Regions from separate parts of the Terrabacter ginsenosidimutans genome, predicted to be linked through region 1. Evidence: riboswitches for the same ligand, from Rfam matches in the RefSeq annotation. Region 1 holds a riboswitch; each other region holds the start of a gene.
What was found. A riboswitch is a leader RNA that binds a small molecule or an ion and turns the genes downstream of it on or off. The one in region 1 is predicted to bind S-adenosylmethionine.
Positions count from the first base shown of each region.

Region 2: it holds a riboswitch for S-adenosylmethionine, as region 1 does, so the genes downstream of both, ABD831_RS21140 (hypothetical protein) here and ABD831_RS08590 (aminotransferase class V-fold PLP-dependent enzyme) in region 1, are expected to answer to the same signal.
Region 3: it holds a riboswitch for S-adenosylmethionine, as region 1 does, so the genes downstream of both, metX (homoserine O-acetyltransferase MetX) here and ABD831_RS08590 (aminotransferase class V-fold PLP-dependent enzyme) in region 1, are expected to answer to the same signal.
Region 4: it holds a riboswitch for S-adenosylmethionine, as region 1 does, so the genes downstream of both, ABD831_RS18930 (bifunctional o-acetylhomoserine/o-acetylserine sulfhydrylase) here and ABD831_RS08590 (aminotransferase class V-fold PLP-dependent enzyme) in region 1, are expected to answer to the same signal.

Region 1 covers NZ_BAABDC010000002.1:556,209-561,936, reverse strand. The annotation lists gene ABD831_RS08595 (MFS transporter) at 1-658, shown strand, start outside; SAM riboswitch class IV at 765-890, shown strand; gene ABD831_RS08590 (aminotransferase class V-fold PLP-dependent enzyme) at 927-2,384, shown strand; gene ABD831_RS08585 (endonuclease/exonuclease/phosphatase family protein) at 2,437-3,378, opposite strand; gene ABD831_RS08580 (RNase J family beta-CASP ribonuclease) at 3,527-5,212, opposite strand; gene dapA (4-hydroxy-tetrahydrodipicolinate synthase) at 5,278-5,728, opposite strand, start outside.
Region 2 covers NZ_BAABDC010000013.1:26,189-31,916, reverse strand. The annotation lists gene ABD831_RS21150 (hypothetical protein) at 1-91, shown strand, start outside; gene ABD831_RS21145 (DUF3293 domain-containing protein) at 195-1,184, shown strand; SAM riboswitch class IV at 1,272-1,386, shown strand; gene ABD831_RS21140 (hypothetical protein) at 1,423-1,968, shown strand; gene ABD831_RS21135 (cyclic-phosphate processing receiver domain-containing protein) at 1,965-2,375, shown strand; gene ABD831_RS21130 (hypothetical protein) at 2,564-3,010, shown strand; gene ABD831_RS21125 (hypothetical protein) at 3,085-4,083, shown strand; gene ABD831_RS21120 (DUF349 domain-containing protein) at 4,845-5,728, opposite strand, start outside.
Region 3 covers NZ_BAABDC010000010.1:81,393-87,120, reverse strand. The annotation lists gene ABD831_RS20080 (EcsC family protein) at 1-655, shown strand, start outside; gene ABD831_RS20075 (YkvA family protein) at 660-1,382, shown strand; gene ABD831_RS20070 (DUF4192 family protein) at 1,515-2,972, shown strand; SAM riboswitch class IV at 3,058-3,172, shown strand; gene metX (homoserine O-acetyltransferase MetX) at 3,188-4,453, shown strand; gene ABD831_RS20060 (universal stress protein) at 4,644-5,042, shown strand; gene ABD831_RS20055 (RNA polymerase sigma factor) at 5,362-5,728, shown strand, end outside.
Region 4 covers NZ_BAABDC010000008.1:69,719-75,446, reverse strand. The annotation lists gene ABD831_RS18935 (LD-carboxypeptidase) at 1-480, opposite strand, end outside; gene ABD831_RS18930 (bifunctional o-acetylhomoserine/o-acetylserine sulfhydrylase) at 512-1,828, opposite strand; SAM riboswitch class IV at 1,916-2,035, opposite strand; gene ABD831_RS18925 (acyl-CoA dehydrogenase family protein) at 2,200-3,363, shown strand; gene ABD831_RS18920 (hypothetical protein) at 3,470-3,916, shown strand; gene ABD831_RS18915 (glycosyltransferase family 2 protein) at 4,089-5,090, shown strand; gene ABD831_RS18910 (DUF6541 family protein) at 5,133-5,728, opposite strand, start outside.

The sequences.
Region 1 (5,728 bases):
ACCCTTCGTGCGAGGGCTCATCGCCGGGATGCTGGGGGCCTTTGCCGGGGGCGGGCTCGTGATCGGTCTCGCGACGCGCTTCGTCAAGGACATGGGCGCAGGCGCTCCGGGCTACGGGATGCTCTTCGTCGCCGTCTTCACCGGCATGGCGACCGGGATCGTCGGTGGACCCCGCGCGCTCGCCGGTCTCTCCCGGCCGCGGATCTTCGGCGCCGCGCTGACGAGCGCCGGGGTGCTCCTGCTCGTGCTCGCCGTCGTGCCCGTGCTGCTCGTCGCCCTGCCGCTCGCGACGGTGCTCGGCGCCGTCATCGGCGTGGCCTGGGTGGTGGGCTACACGCTGCTCGGACTCACGGTCGAGGACGAGGTGCGTGGCCGCACCTTCGCCCTCGTCCAGTCGCTCGACGGCGTCGTGCTCGTGGCCGTGCTCGCCCTCGCCCCCCTCCTCGCGGCGGCCTTCGACGCGATGCTCTCGCTCCCCCGCACCGTCAGCCTGGGGACCGTCCACCTCACCTACACCGGCGCGATGGCGGCCTACCTCATCGCCGGACTCGGGATGTGCGCCGCGGGCCTCGCCGCGTGGCGGACGATGAACGACAAGCCGGGGCTCACGGTCGTGGCCGAGTACCGGGACGTCCGGCGGCGACGCCGTGCTGGCTGAGAGCGCCGAGACCGCATACCCGTGGGACCGGACCGCGTCTCAGATCGCGACACCGCGGGCCCGACCGGTGGACATCAGGCGACGGCCGCCCCTATGGTCCTAGCCAGGTCATGAGTGCCAGTGACAAGCCCCGGCTCGCTGGTCAGCAACCCTCCTCCGCGGTGGGGTGCTCCGGGTGACGACCAGGCCGCCCTCGGTCCGAACGCGTCATCGAGGTCGGCAAGCGCGGACCCGCACCGGGTGGGTCCCCTGACCCAGGAGCACTGGCATGTCGGTCCTTCCCTCGACCCGTCCCACCACCCGTCCCTCGTCGCACCCCTCGACGCACCCCTCGACGCGGGGCGCCACGCAGGCAGCCGCCTCACTCTGTGGGAGCTCGCCCGCGCCGGCCGTGCGCGCCCGGGCCCTGCACGTCGTGCCCGAGGCGCGGACGCTGCCCACCGTCGTCGGCGCGGGTCTGCGCGTGCCGACGCTCCGCGGCGAGACGGCATACGCCAACCTCGACCACGCTGCGTCGACACCCGCGCTCGAGACGGTCAAGGCGGCGGTCGACCGTGCGCTCGAGACGTACTCCTCGGTGCACCGCGGCGCCGGCTTCGCCTCCCGCCTGACGAGCGCGTGGTACGAGCAGGCCCGCGAGGAGGTCGCCGCGTTCGTCGGGGCGCGTGAGGACGACTCGGTCATCTTCACGCGTACGACGACGGACTCGTGGTCCCTGCTGAGCAAGGCGCTGCCGAGCCGCACCACGGTCTTCGTCTTCGACACCGAGCACCACTCGACCCTGCTGCCGTGGGGCCGCTTCCGCACCGTGCGCCTCCCCGTCCCGCAGACCGTCGAGGACGCCCACGCACTGCTCGAGGAGGCCCTCGCGGACCACCCGTCGCGGCACCGCCTCGTCGTGGTCGCGGCCGCGTCCAACGTCACCGGAGAGGTCTGGCCCGTCGAGCGATTCGCCGCCCTCGCACACGAGCACGGCGCCCGGCTCGCCGTCGACGCCGCCCAGCTGTCCGCGCACCGCACCATCGACCTCGCGGGCTGGGACGCCGACTACGTCGCGTTCTCGGGCCACAAGACGTATGCCCCCTACGGCGCGGGTGTGCTCGCCGGACGCTCGGACTGGCTCGATGCCGGCAGCCCGTACCTCCTCGGCGGAGGCGCGACCCGGTCGGTGACCGAGGACGGCACGACGTGGGCCACCGGCCCCGCCCGTCACGAGGGCGGCAGCCCCAACGTCGTCGGTGCCATCGCCCTGGCCGCCGCCTGCTCGACGATCGCACGCCACCGTGAGGCGATCGAGGAGCACGAGACGCGCCTGCTCGAGCGGCTGCGCGCCGGGCTCGACGAGGTGTCCGGCGTCGAGGTGCTCTCGATCTTCGGCGACGACAGTGACCGTGTCGGCGTCGTGGCGTTCACCGTCGAGGGCTGGGACTCCTCGCTCGTGTCGCAGGTGCTGTCCGTCGAGCACGGCATCGGCGTCCGCGACGGCAAGTTCTGCGCGCACCTGCTCGTCGACGAGCTGCTCGAGGACCCGTGGGGCGAGCGCGCGGCCACCGCCGTCCGGGCGAGCATCGGTCTCGGCAGCACCCTCGAGGGCGTCGAGCGCCTCGTCGCCGCCGTCGCGCGCCTCGTCGAGCACGGCACCGATGCGAGGTGGACCCTCACCGGGGCCGGCTGGGCCATCGAGGGCACCGACCCCCGCGACATCGAGGTCGAGCGCCCCTGGTGACTCGGGGCCTGACTCCGGGCCTGACTCCGGGACGCGCCCGGCCGCCCACGGCTCAGCGGGTGGGCAGGTGGTAGCTCGCCCACACGGCCGCGTGGTCGGCCCGGTTGTACGCCACCTGTCCGGCGTCCACGACCGTCAGGCCCCGGCTCAGCAGGTGGTCGAGCTGGACGAAGGCGGGCAACCGGTTGCCTGCGAACGGCCACGTGCGCACCCAGCCCTGACCGTCGGTGCGCTGGGCGTCGTCGAGCCCATCGGCGAGGTCGCGGAAGCCCGGGTGCCCGAAGCCCGCGTTGAAGTCGCCCGCCATGACGAGCAGCTCGTCGCCGTCGAGCTGCTGCTTCCACGACTGGAGGGCTCGCAGCCCGGCACGCCACTCGACGGTGTCGCCCTGCAGGGGTGCGGTGGGGTGCGCGACCTTGAGGCGGACCGTGCCCTCCGGCGCCGTGACGTCGAGCTCGGGCTGGACGCTCCGGGTGCCCTCGACGGTGGGGTCGGTGCCGGGACTGCGCACCGAGAGCGGGAATCGCGAGAGCACCATCGTCCCGGTGTAGGTGCCGGAGCGGGCGACCCCCTCGCGCTGGTTGAAGTAGTCGGCAGCGCCCTCGGCGTCGAGCCGTCGCAGGATCGCAGGCGTCGCCTCGGTGAGCACGAGCACGTCGACGGAGTGGAAGCGGACGGCGTCCATGAGCTGCGCCGCGTTGGCGGACCCGATCCAGACGTTCGCCGACATGACGGTCAGGTCGCGGTCGGCCTTGGGCGAGGACGTCGCCCGGAACGCCGGCGCCGCCACTGCCACGGCCACGGCGAGCACGGCGACGACCGGGACGAGCATCCACCACCGACGCAGGACGAGGGTCGCGACAGCGAGCAGCCCGAGGCCGACGACGACGAACGGGCCCGCGGTCTGCAGCACGACGACGAGGTAGGCCGTCGAGTCGTACCAGCGAAGCGCTCCGACCGCGCCCAGGCCGAGGAGGACGACGCCGATGGCCACGTCGACCCAACGTCGGGGACGCCGCCCCCACGGCCGGCGCTCAGCCGAGAGTGGTCTCGGCGCAGCGCCCGCGTCCCCCGTCCGGTGCGTCGGGTCGCCCATGACCACCGGGTGCTCGGTCCCCCCGTCGACCTCGTGAACCGTCACCTCAGGCCTGCAGCACGACCGGGATGATCATCGGACGGCGACGGATCTTGCCACCGACCCACGAGCCGACGGCGCGACGGATGACCTGCTGGAGCTGCTGGTCGTCGAGCACACCCTTGGCGACGGCCTCCTCGATGGCGCGCTCGACCTTGGGGATGACCTGCTGGAAGATCTCCGCGTCCTCGACGAAGCCGCGGGCCGTGATCTCCGGGCCGCTCGCGATCTTGCCGGTGGCCGCGTCGAGCACGACGACACAGGTGATGAAGCCCTCGTCGCGCAGGATGCGGCGGTCCTTGAGCAGGGCCTCGTCGGCGCCGCCGACGCTGCTGCCGTCGACGTAGACGTAGCCGCACTCGACCACACCGGTCACCTGGGCGACCCCCTCGACGAGATCGACGACGACGCCGTCCTCGGCGAGCACGACCTGGTCCTCGTGGACGCCGGAGGCGATGGCGAGCTGGGCGTTGGCATACATGTGCCGCCACTCGCCGTGGACGGGCAGGACGTTGCGCGGCTTGACGATGTTGTAGCAGTAGAGCAGCTCGCCGGCGCTCGCGTGGCCGGAGACGTGGACCTTGGCGTTGCCCTTGTGGACCACGTTGGCCCCGAGCCGCATCAGGCCGTTGATGATGCGGTAGACGGCGTTCTCGTTGCCGGGGATGAGGCTGCTCGCGAGGAGCACGGTGTCCCCCGGGCCGACGTCGATGCGGTGCTCGCGGTTGGCCATGCGCGACAGGGCAGCCATCGGCTCACCCTGCGACCCGGTGCAGATGAGGACGAGCTCGTCGTCGCGCAGGCTGTCGATCTTCTTGATGTCGATGAGGATGCCGTCGGGCACCCTGAGGTAGCCGAGCTCGGCGGCGATGCCCATGTTGCGCACCATCGACCGACCGACCATGGCGACCTTGCGACCTGCCTTCTCCGCGGCGTCGAGCACCTGCTGCACGCGGTGCACGTGGCTGCTGAAGCAGGCGACGATGATGCGGCGTTCCGCGTGGCGGAACACCTTGTCGATGGCGGGGGCGATCTCGAGCTCGGGCGTCGTGAAGCCGGGCACGTCGGCGTTCGTCGAGTCGGTGAGGAAGAGGTCGACGCCCTCCTCGCCCAGGCGCGCGAAGGCCCTCAGGTCGGTCAGACGACCGTCGAGCGGGAGCTGGTCCATCTTGAAGTCGCCGGTGTGCAGCAGCGTGCCGGCCTCGGTGCGCACGAACACCGCGAGCGCGTCGGGGATCGAGTGGTTGACGGCGACGAACTCGAGGTCGAAGACACCGAGCTTCTCCCGCTGGCCCTCCTTGACCGCCATCGAGTAGGGCCGGATGCGGTGCTCCTTGAGCTTGGCCTCGACGAGCGCCAGGGTCAGCGTGGAGCCGATGATCGGGATGTCGCCCTTGAGCTTGAGCAGGTAGGGCACTGCGCCGATGTGGTCCTCGTGGCCGTGCGTGAGGACGATCGCCACGATGTCGTCGAGCCGGTCGGCGATGTAGCTGAAGTCCGGGAGGATCAGGTCGACTCCCGGGTGGTGGTCCTCGGGGAAGAGGACGCCGCAGTCGATGACGAGCAGCTTGCCCTTGGTCTCGAGCACGGCCATGTTGCGGCCGACCTCGCCGAGCCCACCGAGCGCCACGACCCTCAGGCCGTTGTCGGGGAGGGCGGGGGGCGCGGTCAGCTCTGGGTGCGGGTGGCTCACAGGTGTCCTGTCATTCGGTGGTGCTGCCGGGCCTTCGAGGGCTCCGGGCAGAGGTCATGTGGCGGTCATCCGACCGCCGAGAGCGCGGTGCGCAGGAGCGATGTCTGCGCGTCGTCGGCCTCGACCAGCGGCAGGCGCACGGTCGGCGACTCGATGACTCCCTGGAGGACGAGGCCGGCCTTGGCCATGATCGCGCCCTGGGTGACGTTCATGACGGCGTCGACGAGCGGCGTCAGGCGGCGGTGGACGGCACGGGCGTCGTCCCAGCGGCCTTCGAGGACGGCGTCTGCCATCTCGCGGTAGGCCACGGGCGCCACCTGCGAGGTGACGCCGACGAACCCGACGGCGCCGTTGACGTAGTGACCGAGGTTCATCGCGTCGTCGCCGGAGTACCAGTCGAGCCCGGTCTCCTGCATCATCTGGCTCGCGAACCAGAGGTCCCCCCGAGCGTCCTTGACCGCGGTGATGCGGTCGTGCTCGGCGATGCGCAGGTAGGTCTCGCGGGCGATGGCGACG
Region 2 (5,728 bases), on a different contig from region 1:
CGGCACGCTGTTTTCCTTGCCGAGCGCGTGGGAGGGCGCCATCAACTTCCAACTTGAGCACGGCTCACTTGCACCCTTTGACATGGAGTAACAGGTCGGCGGGATATCAGGAAGACGTTTACGTCAGGTCAGGGACCAGCCGCACCACGGCCGGTCTCGAGTACCCGCCGCTACGAAGAAAGCAGGACCGACGCATGTCCGAAGACCCTTGGGCCAGCTACGAGGCGGCCGTTGTGCGGCTACATCTGCCGGACGGGTTGGTCGTCGTGGGCCCGGACCAGCCGGATAGAACTAGCGGGACATTCCCTCCCGCTGCCTCCGGCGGCGCCATCGTGGTGATCACGGCCCACAACCCGGGCGGTACCGAGGTCACGACGACGGAAAATGCACGGGCCCACCGTCAACTGTTGGAACGACTAGACCGGGAGGGAACGGAGTACCACCCGGCGGCCGGCGGCGACCAGAACTGGGCCCACGTCGAGGAGAGCGTCGCGATCCTAGGCATGGACGTGGAGGTAGCTTGTGGCATCGGGCGTGACTTCGGCCAGGACGCCATCTTCGTCTGGACCGACAACGGCTTGACCGTCACCTCCTGCACCACAGACGCGACGACACGCGCCGGCTGGCAGATCCTGGACGCCCCCGAGACTGCCCGGCGAGTGGACGAGGCCTACCGAAGGTTCGGGTTGGACAGTCCCTACGTCCAGGTGGCCCGCGCGTACGCGGCCGCGCAGCGTGTGATCGACGACACTAAGGACCCCGACGAAGCGGAGAGACTCGAGCAGCTGTCGCTGGCCTTCACCCAGGAGTACTGGCGACTCGCGGACGCCCGCGCCGGACGTGAGGCCGCCCGCCGCCGCCGGACTCGCCTACCTCCCTTGGAGGACGAAGAAGCCGCCCGCGCCCGGTACGCGCTGGCGCCAATCCTTGAGGCGGCGGCGTCTGGTGGCTTCGACCCAGACCTCTGGGTACCGGAAGCCGGCCGAGCGCTGGCCGACTCGATCGCGCCGCGCACCAGAGCCTTGGAGACGGAGGGCATACCTCGGCACCTCTTGGACCTGTGGAGTCATCTCTGCCATGCGGTTGAACAGGGCGACGCCGCCGGCGCTCGGGACGTGGCCGAGCGTCTTGGCGAATCCGCCCTGTTCTACGCCGCGGTCGCATCACGTCACCCGGAGCCATAACCGAAAGCGCGCCGCCGGCTCAAATCAATGTCCTCTTTGCGCGTTTGAGCCGCCTCGCAGTCCCCTGGCGTGGCACTCTGGTGAACAGGTTCAGAGAAGCGACGTGAACGCCTCGGAGTAGTCGCTCGGCAACCGGTCCCGCGCCGGTGCCCACCGAGGAAGACCTGACCGACTAGCGTCCGCCAGTCGGTAAGCGCGGGTTCCGGTTCTTGGGACCCAAGGAACCGAGAGGGACACCATGTCAAATGCCCCACCCGTGCGGTCCGAAGTCGCCACTCCCCCTGCGATCCTGGAGGCCGCGGTCGCCGCCGAAGCCGCGCGCGCCTGGGCCAGCACCGTACCTGCACCTGCGGCCGACTCCGACAGCCAGAATCTACGGGATCTGCCCGCAAGCGCCTGGTGCGCCCGCCCACCAACCGCCGACGAGCAGCAAGCTGAGGCCCTGCGCGCCGAGAAGGAACGCGAGTCCCAGCCCGATCCGGTCGAGGTGGAGCTCGACCAACTCGCGAGCCACCTCGTCGGAAGGGCGTACTACAGGAACCGCTCGACCTTTCCCGAACTTGGCATGGTGCCGGTCGCCAAACCAACCATGTCCGTGGAGGCGAGAAGGCGAGCGCACGGTTGCCGGATCGGCAGGGTGCGCATCTGGAAGTACTTCAGCAAGCAGGCCTTCGTCTGTCTGGACTGCCAATGGATCGGTGAACCCGTGCCCGCCCAAGTCGACGGGGTAGAACCAGATGCTTCCGCCGCAGCCGAGCACCCGTGCCGGAGTAAGAAGGCATGACCGAGCGACCAGACGCTGCGACTGGCATGGTCGTGCTGATCGATGACACTCGCCTCTTCCGCGACGGGCGCCCATGCCTGATGGCCCGCACCCCCGACCACGGGATCTACCTGCTCAATGAGCTTGCAGGACAATGGATCGACGAGCTGTGGCTGGACTACGACCTCTTCGACGAGAACAGCGAACCCATTGTGGAACACCTCATCGGACTAGCCGCGGCTGGGCACCCCGCTCGCATCCGCCAGATCCTCGTGCACAGCGCCCGCACCCTCGAGGGCTTCCAGATCACGACACGCCTCCGCCTCGCAGGGTACCCAGCGCGCCGCGAGTTCAGTGCCGGAATCTGGACTCGCAACCTAGACCGGCGGCCCCTCCCCCACGAATACCCGCGGACCGCACACACTTAAGGGTGCCCGCGGGCGCCCTGGCGAAGCCTGTCGAGCGACCGTCGCCTAGACGAAACAGGAGGGATCCTGTTCGGCTGCCTCGTTTTGCATTGTCGCCTTGGAACACAGTGCGAGTCATACATGCACTGGGATTGACGTCCCTGTCGGGGCGCGCAGCGAAGCTACGCCTAAACACGCTGCTCGTGCGGTTGAATCTGATCATGCTGGGTTGGAACATCTCCGTGTTGAGGCTTGATCCGCGACTGTCAGCGGGAGGCCCGGATTCTGGAGACTCCGTGCATGGACGGCTGACCATCGACGAGGCGCAAGCCCTTCCCGAGGTGACGACAGCCGCAGAGCGACTCGCGCTCTGGCAAGCAGGCGTAGGCGGTACCGATTGGCTGCATGCGCTGGTAGACGCCAATCGAGCGATCATGACCGCGGTGAACGGGTATCCCAGCATTTACTACGCCCTCGCAGCGGATGTGATTCCACAGCTTGAAGCGCCCCCGCACGCGAACGCGACCTGGCACTTTGACGTAGGCGACATCATCGACCCGCACTGGGTAGGAAGAGGCCCCGAGGTCGACGCTTCGGCGGCGGCCGCCTGTGCCCCTAATGAATGGCTGCTCGTGCAGGTGTGGGACGAAAGTTGATGCCTGCCGACACACCTCGCGCTGATGAACCGCGTGACGTCATGAGTTCAAGCAGCAGGTGGGGGGACAAACGAGTGACCACTCTTCCCGAGGGGTTTCTCGCAGCTTCCCCGGATGACACTTGGGCGGATCGCCGACGTGCGGATGGAACGCGCACCTTGTGGTTGCTGTCTGGATCGGGTGAGTCGCTGTTGAGGCGCTGGGACAGCGTCGACGAGGAGTGGTTGGTCGCCTCGGAGCAGGAGGTGGACTCCGTCCGTGAGGCATGCCAGCCCGGTTCGGAGTGGCTGACCCTGCTCGAGGACGAGATGACTCTTTACGGGACGCCCGATCCGTTGATGCTGGTCGACTGTCTTGCCGTGGACGGTGATGGCGGTGACCCCGACATCATCGACTGGCCTTTCGACGTGGAAAGGTTCCTTTCCGAGGACGACGTCTTCGACTATGAAGGAGACAATCTCCGGCGGTGCGCGCTCGTCAACGGGTACAGAGTTCACTTCGCGCCGTGCGGTGATCAGGCCGTGGCCTTCCTGAGCAACGAGGAGGAGGTCCTCGGGGACCTTATGGCCGAATTCCACTGGGGAAGCGAGGCCGGTATGGGCCCTGGGGCGGGCGGCTGGGTGCTCCACCGCAGCGGTGCCCAGCATGCGGTCACGACGCCTCGCGGCGACAATGCTGGCGAGAGCATGCGCGGCTTCACATTCCAGCCGGAACCCTCCGGGACGGCTCAACTTCTACGACAGTGGATGGACCACGTCGAGTACTCGTGCCCTGGGGTATTCGGCGCAGCCGCCATTGCATTGGAACCGCTGGACCCGGCCGGCATTCTGAGCGCCGAACGACGGCGGGACTGGGAAGTTCAACTAGGTGCCTTGACGAGCGGTTACGGAGAGACGATCGAGTTGACGGTTCGGACCGATCCATCGGTAACTGTCACGCTTCGAGCCATGCTCTCCAGCGACGACACTTACCGCTCGGTTCAGGAGGCTCTGGCCGACCCCGTCAAGGGCGACTGGATGCGCGCCGCGCTCGCCGAGGGAGACCTCTCGCCGTTGATGGGGCCTCGTGACTGAGGCCCGCTGCTTCGTACTGCAGCGGATCCCAACACATTCGACCCCGCCGCGTTCATGCAGATACTCATCCTCAATGCTGAGGATCCCGACAACTAGACTCAGATCGACTACCTGGGAGGAAACTTGAATAAGGCAGAATGGGCTGGCCGCCTGTCAGAGATCGTGGGGCCGACAGTCGGGACTTCGGAGCGCGTTTGGCTTGAAGGCTTTCCGGCCCCCGACCCGTCAGGGTTCCGGTTTCGGGCAGCACACCTCGAAGTTGACCCTTTAAACGGACAAGTGGACCTCAGTCCTGTCACAGCGACGCCGCAGGATGCTCTGCAGGCAGCCCGACAGATGGTCATGCGGGCAACACAACTCCGCCAAGAGACGGCCCGGGTGGCCGAAGAATTCGCAGGCAGGGCTGAGCGAGCCCGTCTCTTCAAATCTGCGGCCTCCAAAGAGGCGCAAGCGTGGGCAAGGCGACTGGCTCTGGTGGACGATTTCGTGGCCTCAGGTCGACTCCTAGTCTCCTCGGCCAGCGGTGGGCGGTCGCTAGACGTTGACACCTTCCAGAAGGGGACGAGACGACTGTTGGGTTGCTATGACTCATTCGTCGCCGCCTAAGCCCGCGCTCGCCGCTGGGCTCGTTAATCCTCTTTTGCGCCGACGCCGACTGGTCGCGCTAGAGCGAGCCGCCATGTCCGGTCGTCTGACTATCTGCGTGTCGCGTAGGCGATCTCTCGGCGCGACGGTGCGACGGTGCGACCTCCCTGAGGTGGCTATCTCTCGGCGGGCGAATCACCGGTGAGCACCCGGACCTCACGTACGGCAGTCGACAGGCGAACCAGGCTGTCGAGATCCGCGTCCGCCACCTTCACTCGCGCGCAGCCACCCGAGCCATGCGGGCGCAGTCGTGCATCTTTGGCCTGCGCCAAGAAGCCCTCAAGGTCATCGGCGTCGCACGCGACCAGGAAGGCGTCGATCGTCGTCTGGTAGCGCCTCCGCAGGGGCAATTCCATGTCAGGTCCCGCCCATGCCGCGGCGTCCCATTGAGCTGCAACCTCGACGAACCGCAGCGCACGCTCGTCCCATCCCGCAACGTCGGACAAGCGCGCAGCTTCAGCGATGATGTGGAGCCGGGCCCGGATCGCGTCCTTGAAGCCGGGCCCGCGGGCGACCATGTATGCGTCCAGGAACCGTGCTCGCAATGCCGACTCAAACGGTGAACCCGATGCCTTCCAGCGCAGGCTCAACTTCTCGAACCCCTCAGCGTCCCAATAGGGAGCACGCGCGAGGTTCTCGGCCTCGGCGACGACACTCTCCTGCTCAGCCCGCCGTTCCTCCGCATCCCGGATCGCGCGCTCCCGATCCGCCGTCGCCCGCGCCTCATCACGGGCCTCGAGATAGGCCGCTTCAACTCCCTCGAACGCTTCAGACAGCTCTGATTCGCCTTCGCTGGCGAAATGACCTGCCGTGATCCACCGCTGCTTGATCTCCCGGTACCGGCCGTCGGCAACGCTCCAGTCTGCGGTCCGCAGGAGAGCCTCCAACGCTGTGATCAGTTGCGTCTTCGTCGCAATCCGCGCCTCGCGGGCGCGCGCATCGCGCCTTGCGGCGGCCTCCGCCAATGCCCGAGCGCGCGCCGCGGCATACGTCGACTCCG
Region 3 (5,728 bases), on a different contig from region 1:
CGCACTGCCGGCCGAGGGAGGCCTCTCCGGAGCGGCGACCCGACTCGTCGAGCGGCTCCTCGACGTCGGCATCGACGGCAGGGGCCCCTTCGACCCCGCCCACGAGGTCGCTGCCAGCGCCCTCAAGCACGCCCGCGGGGACGCCGACCAGGCGCTGCGGATCATCGTGCGCGACCACCGCCAGCTCGGTGCCGTCGGGGGCTTCGTGACGGGGCTCGGCGGCTTCTTCACGATGCCGATCTCGCTGCCCGCGAACGTCCTGGAGTTCTACCTCCTCGCCACGCGCATGACGGCGGCGACGGCCAAGGTGCGCGGTTACGACATCGACCAGCCGGAGATCCGCTCGGCGATCCTGCTCACCCTCGCCGGCGCCGACAGCGACGACCTGCTCAAGAAGGCCGGCCTGCAGGCCGCCGGAGGCAAGCTCTCGTCGGTCGCCTTCGACCGGCTGCCCGCCCCGGCCCTGATGGTCCTCAACAAGGCGGTCGGCTTCCGGTTGCTCGGCCGCATCGGGCAGGGCACGTTCGCCCGACTCGGGCGCGCGGTGCCTCTCGTCGGCGGTCTCATCGGGGCGGCGATCGACGTGTACATGCTCAACGGCATCGGCAAGCAGGCCGCGAAGGAGTTCCCGCCCGTCGAGACCTTCGGTCGCTGAGCGCATGAAGACCGCGTCCCGCATCAAGATGGCCGCGACCGTCGCCTCGGTCGTCCGGGCCTCCACGCGTCCCGGAGCGCCGAGCATCTCCGAGCGCGTCCAGGCCGTGCCCCGTCTGGTGCGCTGCACCGTCGACCGGACGTATGCCGGCACGACCCTCAAGCGGCTCGGTCTCGTCGCGGGCGCGGTCGCCTACGTCGCTTCTCCGGTCGACCTGCTCCCGGAGGCCGTGCTGCCGGTCGTGGGGGCTGCCGACGACGCCGTCGTCATCTCGTGGGCGATCAGGACGTTCTTCGAGGAGACCGACCGGTTCATGGCGTGGGAGGCCGGGCAGGGTCTGCGCCGGTCTCGGGCCACGAGCCACGAAGCCGGCCGGCACGCGTCGGCCGCGGTGCCCATGGACGCGCCGGGCTCGACTGGTCCGGGCGGCCGGGGCAGCGCTGCGAACGCCCTGGTCCCGGTGACGGGCGTCGGCGGGAACTCGGGCCTGCGGCCCGACCGGGACACCACCGGTGCAGCCGCTCCGCGCAGCCTCCTCGACGGCGTGGTACGCCTGCCGGGCGCGGGCTCCCGCCAGCGTCCGAGCACCGGCTCGACGGGCGGGCACGGCACCCGGGCCGCGGCCTCGGGGTCGAGCCGAGGGGATCGAGTCAGGCTGCCCGAGGGCGTCCGCCGGGCTGCGACCGACTACGTGCTCGAGTCGGTCCGCAAGCGTCTGGAGCGCTGAGACCGGGCCCCGACCTCGCGGTGACGGCCGGCGGGGCGCCCTGGATCCACACCCCTTCGCCGTGACGGTCGTTCCTCCACAGGTGGGCCAGTGGGTCTGCCCAGCTCCGAGCAGGGCGGCGAGGCTCGGTGCATGCCGAAGATCTCACTGTCCGGGCCGGCCGAGCTGCTGACCATCATCCCCTTCCACCTGGGTTTCCAACCGGAGCGCAGTGTCGTCGTGGTGTGCTTCCACGGCAAGCGCCTCGGGCTGGTGGCCCGGCTCGACGTCGTCGACGCGCAGCTGGCTCCCGAGGCCGCTGCGCAGACCCTGCCGACCTTGCTGCAGGGCGCCCCGTCGTCGGTGGCCATCGTCGGCTTCGAGGACGTCCCCGACGAGTCGCTGCCGTTGCTCGAGGCCCTCGCCGAGGGAGTCGAGGCCGAGCGGGTCATCGTCCGGGAGCGTCTCGTGCTGCGTGGTGGCCGGTGGCGCTCCGTCGGGTGCGACTGCTGTCCCGACGAGGGCTGGCTCCTGCCCGAGCAGGCCGACGTGCCGGCGGTCGCGAGCTACGTGGCGCTCGGGCACGCGGTGCTCCCGGACCGTGAGGAGCTCGCCCGCCTCGTGAGTCCGCTGTCGCCATCCGAGCCCCGGCACGACCTGACGGCGAGCGCCATCGAGGACTGGCAGCGTCGGTACCGCGCGGCGGGAGGGTCGGTGTCCGAGCTGCCGCAGCAGCCAACCGGGCGCCGTGACCCCGCCCGGCGGGCGAAGGCTGCGGGCGCAGGGCTGGGGGTTCTCGACGGCGGTGAGCCGACCTCCCGCCAGTTCCTCGTCAACGACTCCCTCGTCGCCTGGGGAGGCGTGCTGACCGGTGACGTCGTGGGCTACGGCATCGAGCACTGGCTGCCCTCCCTCGTGGGCCCCCTGCGCGACGTCCAGTTCCGGGATGCCCTCATCGGGTGGCTGTGCCCGGGAACGGCGCCGCTCGACACCTTCCCGGTCGAGCTCGTCGTCATGCTCGACGTCCTGCTCGGCCCGCACCTTCGACTCGCACCAGCCGCCGATGGCGGAGCACGTGACGGGACCGATAACTCCGCGAGCATCGATGCCGGGGCGGGCGGCGACGTCGCCTCGCGGCTGGCCGCGTCCGACCTCGAGGCGCTGCGGGCTCTGCACGCCCTGCTCGACCTCGGGTCGGACACGCCGAGCGGCGCTAACGACGGCGGGGGCGAGACCGTCGGGCCGGCGTGCGACGTCGAGCCGGACGACTGGGATGGCACTGACGAGGTGGGTGGGCGGGAGTCGGACGAGGGCTGGGATGGCACTGACGAGGTGGGTGGGCGGGAGTCGGACGAGGGCTGGAAGGACTGGGACGTGGCGTCGGGCCCGCGTCTCATGCTCGGGCGCCTCGAGCAGGTGTGCCGGCTCACCCCGGCTGCGCACGCGGCACCCCTGCTGTCGGTCGTCGCGTCGCTCGCATGGTGGTGCGGTGACGGGGCACGGGCCGGCATCGCTGTCGACCACGCGCTCGACCTCGAACCGGACCACCGACTGTGCCGGCTCGTGCGCCAGTCCCTCGACCACGGCATCCGGCCCTCGCGCTGCGCATGAGGGCGGGGACCGTCCGGAACGGCGGGCGTCCATGTCGTGGACCGGGCGACCTTGTCCCGGTGGGTGCTCGCGTATGGTTGGCGCAGGTCACGAGTACCAGCGACAAGCCCCGGCTCGCTGGTCGGCAACCCTCCTTCGCGGTGGGGTGCCCCGGGTGAGGACCTGGCCGCACCCGCAGTGGGTGCGTGCAAGCGCGAGGACCGAGGAGTACCCCGATGACCGTCACCCACCGGAAGCAGAGCACGCGTCGGCCGACCGTGCGTCACGCTGCCGAGGGCACCATCTCGCCCCAGGGCACCGAGGCCTCCGGCCACCTGGAGCGGGACGGCACCGACGGGTCGACACGGCCACCGGCCCATCGGGCTGACGGCGCCTGGCGGGTCGGCGACCCCGTGGGACGACGCCAGTTCGTCCACCTCGGTGACCTCGAGCTCGAGCGCGGGGGCGTGCTGCCCGACGTCCGGATCGCCTACGAGACGTGGGGGAGGCTCAACGAGGCCGGCGACAACGTCGTCCTCGTCGAGCACGCCCTGACCGGCGACAGCCACGTCGTCGGCGAGGCCGGCCCCGGGCACGCCTCGCCCGGGTGGTGGAACTCCCTGGTCGGTGCGGGCGGCCCGGTCGACCCCGACGAGTGGTTCGTCATCGCCTCCAACGTCCTCGGCGGCTGTCAGGGCAGCACCGGCCCCTCGAGCCAGGCCCCGGACGGGCAGCCGTGGGGGAGCCGGTTTCCCTACGTCACGGTGCGCGACCAGGTCGCGGCGGAGCGGCTGCTCCTCGACCGCCTCGGCATCCGCCGCGTCGCCGCCGTCGTCGGCGGCTCGATGGGCGGCATGCGAGCCATCGAGTGGGCGGTCACCCACCCTGACGACGTCGACCGCTGCATCGTGCTGGCCTCGACCCCCTGTGCCACGGCCGACCAGATCGCCTGGTGCCAGCCGCAGCTGCTCGCCATCCGGCACGATCCCGACTTCGCCGGTGGCGACTACTACTCGAGCGACCGGCGCCCCGATACGGGCCTCGGTCTCGCGCGTCGCATCGCCCACATCACCTACCGCACGGAGAGCGAGCTCGACGAACGCTTCGGTCGCGCCCCGCAGCTCGGCGAGGATCCGTTGCGCGCCGGCGACCGCGGTCGCTTCGCCGTCGAGTCCTACCTCGACCACCACGCGGGCAAGCTGGCTCGTCGCTTCGACGCGAACTCCTACGTGGTGCTGACCGAGGCCATGAACTCCCACGACGTCGGGCGCGACCGAGGCGGCGTGGAGGCGGCCCTGCGACGCGTCAGCGCCGACTGCACGATCGTCTCGGTCGACACCGACCGCCTCTACCCGCCACGCCTGTCCGACGAGCTGCACGCCGCTCTCCCGACCTCGCACCGGGCGCACATCGTGTCCGACTTCGGCCACGACGGATTCCTCATCGAGGAGGACCAGGTCGGTCGGATCATCCGGGATGCGCTCGACCGGCGCACCCTCTGAACCCTGCTGCGTCCCGGGCGGGTTCGCCCTCGGACGTGGGGTCAGGAGTGGGTGAGGACAGCGGTCCGCACGCCGTGTCGGACGGTGTGACGCAGCCTGGTCTGCACTGTCGGCGCGGGACGCACCCGGCGCCGCGATATCGGGTACGGTGCGAGCACTGGTTGTTTCCGTCCCAAGGAGGTCCGGGAAAGTGGCCATCGTCGTTGGTTATGTCGCCACCAAAGAAGGTCGTGCGGCGCTCAAGCGAGCCGCCGAGGAGTGCGTCCTGCGCGGTGCGAAGCTCGTCGTCATCAGCTCCCACCGCGGGGGCAAGGACTTTGACGCGGACGAGGCCAGGCAGTTCGAGACCGAGCTGGCCCGCGTGCAGGCCGTTCTCGAGGAGAGAGGGCTCGAGCACGAGGTGCGCCAGCTCGTCCGGGGCAACGACCCCGCCGAGGACCTCATCTCCGTCGCCGAGGAGGAGAAGGCCGACTTCATCGTCATCGGTCTTCGTCGTCGCAGCCCTGTCGGCAAGCTCATCCTCGGGTCCAACGCGCAGCGGATCCTGCTCGACGCGAGCTGCCCGGTGCTGGCGGTCAAGGGCGACTGAGGCGCCACCCCCCGGCGCTGCCACAGGGTCTCGCAGGGCCCTCCGGCCCGTTCGCGCCGGGCGCGCGTTCGACGTGCGTTCGTCCAAACGGCATCGGCCGTTTTATAATGTCTGAGTACGGGATCGCACAAGGCGCACCGAGAGCTCGAAACAGGGATCGACTCCAACTGGCCACACCCTCCCGGCACCAACCCCCATTCTCGTTCGTTGTGATGATGCATGCCCGAAATCGGGTCGATCACAACGAGACCTGCGACGAAAGGCGACTGCATCCGTGCCCAAGGCAACAAGCGCTGGAGCTCCCAAGACCCTGCCGAAGGTGTTCCAGCACGAGGCGATCATGCAGCTCCTGGTCAAGGGCAGCAGTAGCGGCACCATCACGGGAACGGAGATCGCGCGCGCCCAGGTCGATGCCGGACTCGACCTGAAGCAGATGAAGCCGGTCCTGACGACCCTCGAGGCCCACGACATCGAGATCGTCGTCGATGCGCCGCACGTCAGCACGACGAAGAAGACCCGAACAGGGACCAAGGGAGGCACTGTGGCCACCGCACGCACCAGCACCGCCGCGGCGACGAAGTCCGCTACACGGACGACGACCGCGGCGACCAAGACCGCCGCCAAGAAGACGGCGGCCAAGACCACCGCGGGGCCGACCGGCGAGGAGTCCACCTCGGTCGCCGCGA
Region 4 (5,728 bases), on a different contig from region 1:
GTCGACCCAGTGGAGTATGCCGTCCGGCACGGCGTACGGGGTGTCCATGAGGTTCTGCCCGTGGATCGTCGCGATGCCCGTGGTGAGGGTGAGCGGTGTCAGCCACGTCGAGGTGTCGGAGAAGCCGATGCACCACGTCGGCTCGGCCGCGGCCACCGCGTCGAGGTCGAGCAGGTCGAGCAGGTCGATGGCCGTCTCGCCGCCCCACGGCGGAACGACCGCCCGGATGCTCGGGTCGAGGAGCATCGCCATCAGCTCGGCAGCGCGCGCTCCGCGGGGGCCGCTCACGTGGGAGGGCGCGTGGTTGAGCTCGCCCACGACGACCTCGAACCCGCGGTCGCGGAGGCAGCGCACGGCATACGAGAACCGGCCCCAGAGGGCGTCGGAGACGCCGGAGCTCGGGGAGGTGACGCCGATCCGGTCACCGGGACGGAGCGGGGCGGGGTAGCGGATCGGCATGGCTGCCATGGTGCCAGCCATGCCGCTCCGCTTCAGCCCGGTTTCCCGTCGGTCACCCCTTGGCGGCGGCGAAACCCTGCTCGAGGTCGGCGAGGATGTCGTCGATGTGCTCGATGCCGACGGAGAGCCGCACGAGTCCCGGGGTGACGCCGGCAGCGACGCGGTCCTCCTCGGGTCCCTGCGAGTGCGTCGTCGAGGCCGGGTGGATCACGAGCGAGCGCACGTCACCGATGTTGGCGACGTGGCTGTGCAGGGTGAGGGCCTCGACGAACTTCTTGCCTGCGTCGAGGCCGCCCACGATCTCGAAGGAGAGCACGGCGCCGGCGCCGCGTGGGGCGTACTTCTGCGCCGTGGCGTGCGACGGGCTCTCGGGCAGGGACGCCCAGACGACCCGCTCCACCTGCTCGTGGCCCTGGAGGAAGGCGGCCACCTTGGCGGCGTTGTCGAGGTGTCGCTCGATGCGCAGCGACAGCGTCTCGAGTCCCTGGGCGATGAGGAAGGCGTTGAAGGGTGACGCCGACGGCCCGAGGTCGCGCAGGAGCTGGACGCGCGCCTTGAGGATGTAGGACAGGTTGGCTCCCAGGGGGCTGCCCACGCCGAGGTCGCGCGCGAAGACGAGCCCGTGGTAGCTCTCCTCGGGCGTGTTGTAGTTCGGGAACTTCTCCGGGTCCCGGGCGTAGTCGAAGTTGCCCGAGTCGACGATGACGCCGGCGATGGACGTGCCGTGACCGCCGAGGTACTTCGTCGCCGAGTGCACGACGACGTCGGCGCCCCACTCGATGGGCCGGATGACGTACGGCGTCGCGATCGTGTTGTCGACGACGAGGGGGACGCCGTGCTCGTGGGCGAGGGCGGCGACCGCCTCGATGTCGAGGACCTCGGCCTTGGGGTTGGCGATGGTCTCGCCGAAGAACGCCTTGGTGTTCGGGCGCACGGCTGCACGCCAGGACTCGATCGACGTCGGGTCCTCGACGAAGCTGACCTCGATGCCGAGCTTGGGGAAGGTGAACTTCAGCAGGTTGACGGTGCCGCCGTAGAGGCTCGGCGAGGCCACGACGTGGTCGCCCGCCTCGGCGATGTTGAGCAGGGCGAGCGTCGTCGCCGACTGTCCCGAGGCGACGAGGAGGGCACCCACGCCACCCTCGAGCGCTGCGACGCGCTGCTCGACGACATCCGTCGTCGGGTTCATGAGGCGGGTGTAGATGTTGCCGAACTCCTTGAGCCCGAACAGGTTGGCTGCGTGGTCGGTGTCGTCGAAGACGTAGCTCGTCGTCTGGTAGATCGGCAGCGCGCGGGCTCCCGTGGCGCTGTCGGCGCTCTGTCCGGCGTGGATCTGCTTGGTCTCGAAGGACCAGCTGGGCTCGGTCATCGGTCTGCTCTTCCTGGGTCGTGTCGATGACCGGGGTCCTCCTGGTGACGGACCCGCTGCACCGACGGGTCGGTGCGGGAGAGGTGCTCTCCGCGCTTGCCCTCGCGCCGGGAGGCGTCGACGGGCCAGGTCTTCACCCGGGGCACCCCACCGCGGTTGGAGGGTTGCCGGCCAGCGAGCCGGGGCTTGTCGCTGGCGCTCATGACCTACCGGCGAGTGTACGTATGCGTGTCCATCCTTCGGGAGCCGCTGTCCTCATCGTGGACGTCGGCGAGGGCCACCGCGGAGCTCCCGGCGTCGCCGTGGTGACCCTCGTGGCGTCGATCACTAGGACGTCCTACTAAACCGAACTGGCGAGTAGGATCGCGCTCGTGAGCACGAATGCCGACTTCGACCTGTTCCGGACCAGCGAGGACCACGAGGCCCTGCGGGAGGCCGTCCGCGCGGTGGCCGAGGACAAGATCGCCCCGTATGCCGCCGCCGTCGACGCGGAGGCGCGCTACCCGCAGGAGGCGCACGACGCCCTCGTCGCCTCCGACTTCTTCGCACCGCACGTGCCCGAGGAGTACGACGGCGTCGGTGCCGACGCCCTCGCGACGTGCATCGTCATCGAGGAGGTGGCCCGGGTCGACGCGTCCGCGTCGCTCATCCCCGCCGTCAACAAGCTCGGCTCGCTCCCGCTGATCCTCGACGGCAGCGACGAGGTCAAGGCCCGCTACCTCCCGCCGCTCGCCAAGGGCGAGACGACCTTCTCGTACGGTCTGTCCGAGCGCGAGGCCGGCTCCGACACCGCCTCGATGAGGTGCCGGGCCCGCCAGGACGGCGACGGCTGGGTGCTCTCCGGGCAGAAGTCGTGGATCACCAACGCCGGCGTCTCCGAGTACTACACGGTCCTCGCGGTCACCGACCCCGACGGTCCCCGAGGCGCCAACGTGACGGCCTTCGTCGTCGAGAAGTCAGACCAGGGCTTCACCTTCGGCGAGAAGGAGCGCAAGCTCGGCATCAAGGGCAGCCCCACCCGTGAGCTGCACTTCGACAACGTCCGCATCCCCGGTGACCGTGTCGTCGGCCAGGTGGGGGACGGTCTGAAGATCGCCCTGCGCACGCTCGACCACACCCGGGTCACCATCGGCGCCCAGGCCGTCGGGATCGCGCAGGGTGCCCTCGACCAGGCTGTCGCCTACGTCAAGGAGCGCAAGCAGTTCGGCCAGCGCATCGCCGACTTCCAGGGCATCCAGTTCATGCTCGCCGACATGGCGATGGAGCTCGAGGCCGCGCGTCAGATGGTCTACGTCGCAGCCGCCAAGTCCGAGCGCGGCGACAAGGACCTCACGTTCTTCGGTGCGGCCGCAAAGTGCTACGCCTCGGACGTCGCGATGAAGGTGACCACCGACGCCGTGCAGCTGCTCGGGGGAGCCGGCTACACGAGCGACTTCCCGCTCGAGCGGATGATGCGCGACGCCAAGATCACCCAGATCTACGAGGGCACCAACCAGGTCCAGCGCCTCGTCATGGCCCGCCAGCTCCTGAGGTAGTCGTCCAACCGACGTTCTCCCAGGTCAGCGCCCGTGTCCGGCCGTCGCGGGGCCCGCCCTCGTCGACACTGGAGGCATGATGCAGGGACGCGGTAGGCGGCTCGCGGTGGCAGCAGTAGCCGCCGCGGTCGCCGCCACGGTCGGCCTCGCAGCGTGCACGAACACCGACGCCGCCGACCAGAAGGTCGTCGACCGCCTTTTTGCGCTCGACGTCCTGACCGTTCCTCGGGGCGGCTCCGAACTGTCCCGGACGAGCGCGAAGGGCGGCGGCAACCAGGCCATCCGCAACTCTTCGACGGCCACCGTCGTGTACGCCACGACACACGCGCCCGCCGAGGTCGGGCAGGCTTTCCACTCGCGGTTCGACTCGAGATGGCGCTTCGTCGACAACCGAGGCGGACCACCCGGCGGTTGGCAGGGCAACGGGGCCCTCGTCAGCGATGCCGGCACCGTGGCGAACGTGCTGGCCCGGCGCGTCACGCCCGGCGACAAGGCTCCCGCCAGCAGCCAGTCCGTGGTGACGGTGACCGTGTCCGCAACCCGCCCGGCCTGAAAAGGGGAGCCCGCTCCGTGCCGCGCTCAGAGCGCATCCGGATCCACGCGGGCACCGACCAGGTCCGGTGCCTGGTCATGGCACGCCAGGTCCTCAAGTAGGCTGGTCGCCGCTCGCGCGGGGAGGCCGGGCCACCGAGCCGACACCCGACGACGACGACAAGGACACCCTCGTGGACCTGACTTCCGACCACCAGCCGGCGGTCAGCGTCATCATGCCGATCCTCAACGAGGAGAGGCACCTTCGTGATGCGGTGGCCATGATCCTGGCGCAGGACTACGCCGGCCCGCTCGAGGTGGTCCTCGCCCTGGGCCCCTCGCGTGATCGCACCGACGAGGTCGCCGCCGCGCTCGCGGCGGGAGACCCGCGGGTGCGAGTCGTCCCCAACCCCACCGGACGCACGCCGGACGGGCTGAACGCCGCGATCGGCGCCAGCACCGGTGAGGTCATCGTCCGGGTCGACGGCCATGCCGAGATCCCCGACGACTACATCAGTGTCGCGGTCCGGGAGCTGGCGCGGGTGGGCGCCGACAACGTGGGCGGGATCATGGACGCGCAGGGCACGACGGCCTTCGAGCGAGCCGTGGCCGCTGCGATGCGCAGCCCGCTCGGTGTGGGCAGCTCGCGCTTCCACACCGGCGGCGAGGCCGGTGAGGCCGACACCGTCTACCTCGGTGTCTTCCGGCGTGCCGCTCTCGAGCGGGTCGGCGGCTACGACGCCCATTTCGCCCGAGCCCAGGACTGGGAGATGAACCACCGCATCCGGGAGACCGGTGGCACGGTGTGGTTCACCCCCGACCTCAAGGTGACCTACCGTCCTCGCGCCTCCGTCACGGCGCTCGCCAAGCAGTACTTCCACTACGGCCGGTGGCGCCGCGTCGTCGCGCGCCACCACGAAGGCACGATCAACCCGCGTTACCTCGCACCGCCGACCATGGTCGTCGTGACGACGGCCGCGACGGTAGCCGGCTTCTTCTGGGCGCCTGCCTGGCTCGTGCCGGCCGGGTATGCCGCAGGCGTCGTCGCAGGGGGAGCCGCCATCTCACGGGGCGAGTCCGCTCGCGCCCGCGCCGTGACGCCGGTCGTCCTGGCGACCATGCACTGGGCCTGGGGGGTCGGCTTCCTCACGAGTCCACGCCGCCTGACCCGGCCGACGGACGCCGCCGCCGACTGACGTCGACGACCGACGTCGTCTGACAAGGCGATCGGCAGCCGGTCAGTCGGCGCAGCCGACCCTCTCGTAGAGGGTGTACGGGGCGGCGGCCGCCACCCGGCGCCACCCGGGCGAGCTGCCGACGTCGTCGATCCCGGCGTACTGCTCGACGCGGTTGCCCGCCCACGAGAACGGCTGGCCTCCGGTGATCGCGTAGGTGACCTGCTGACGCATCGCTGCGGCGCACACCTGCGGGTCGGTGTCGACGCGGTCGAGGGAGGCGGCCAGCAGCTGCCGGTCCCCGGGGGTGTTCGTCTTCTCGGTCGGGACGAGCAGCTTGCGTCCGCTGACGACGTAGAGGTAGGTGCCGCCGTTCCACGGGTTGGCCGCGACGACGGCTTTCGGCGGCAGCCGTGTGGCCAGCTCGTTCAGTGAGCGAAGCTCCGCGGCCGACGCCCACGAGTCCGCCGGCTGGGGGTGGAAGTAGCGGTGCAGGATGTGTCGGTGGGCACCCAGCTGGGTCCCGGCATCGAGGACCAGGATCCCGAGCGCGACGCAGGCCCCGAGGGCGACGCCGCGAGTCGCGCCCCACCGCCGCGTGGCGGCGTGGGCGACCAGGTCGGCGACGGCGACCAGGCCGGCCGTCGCCGCGAGCACCG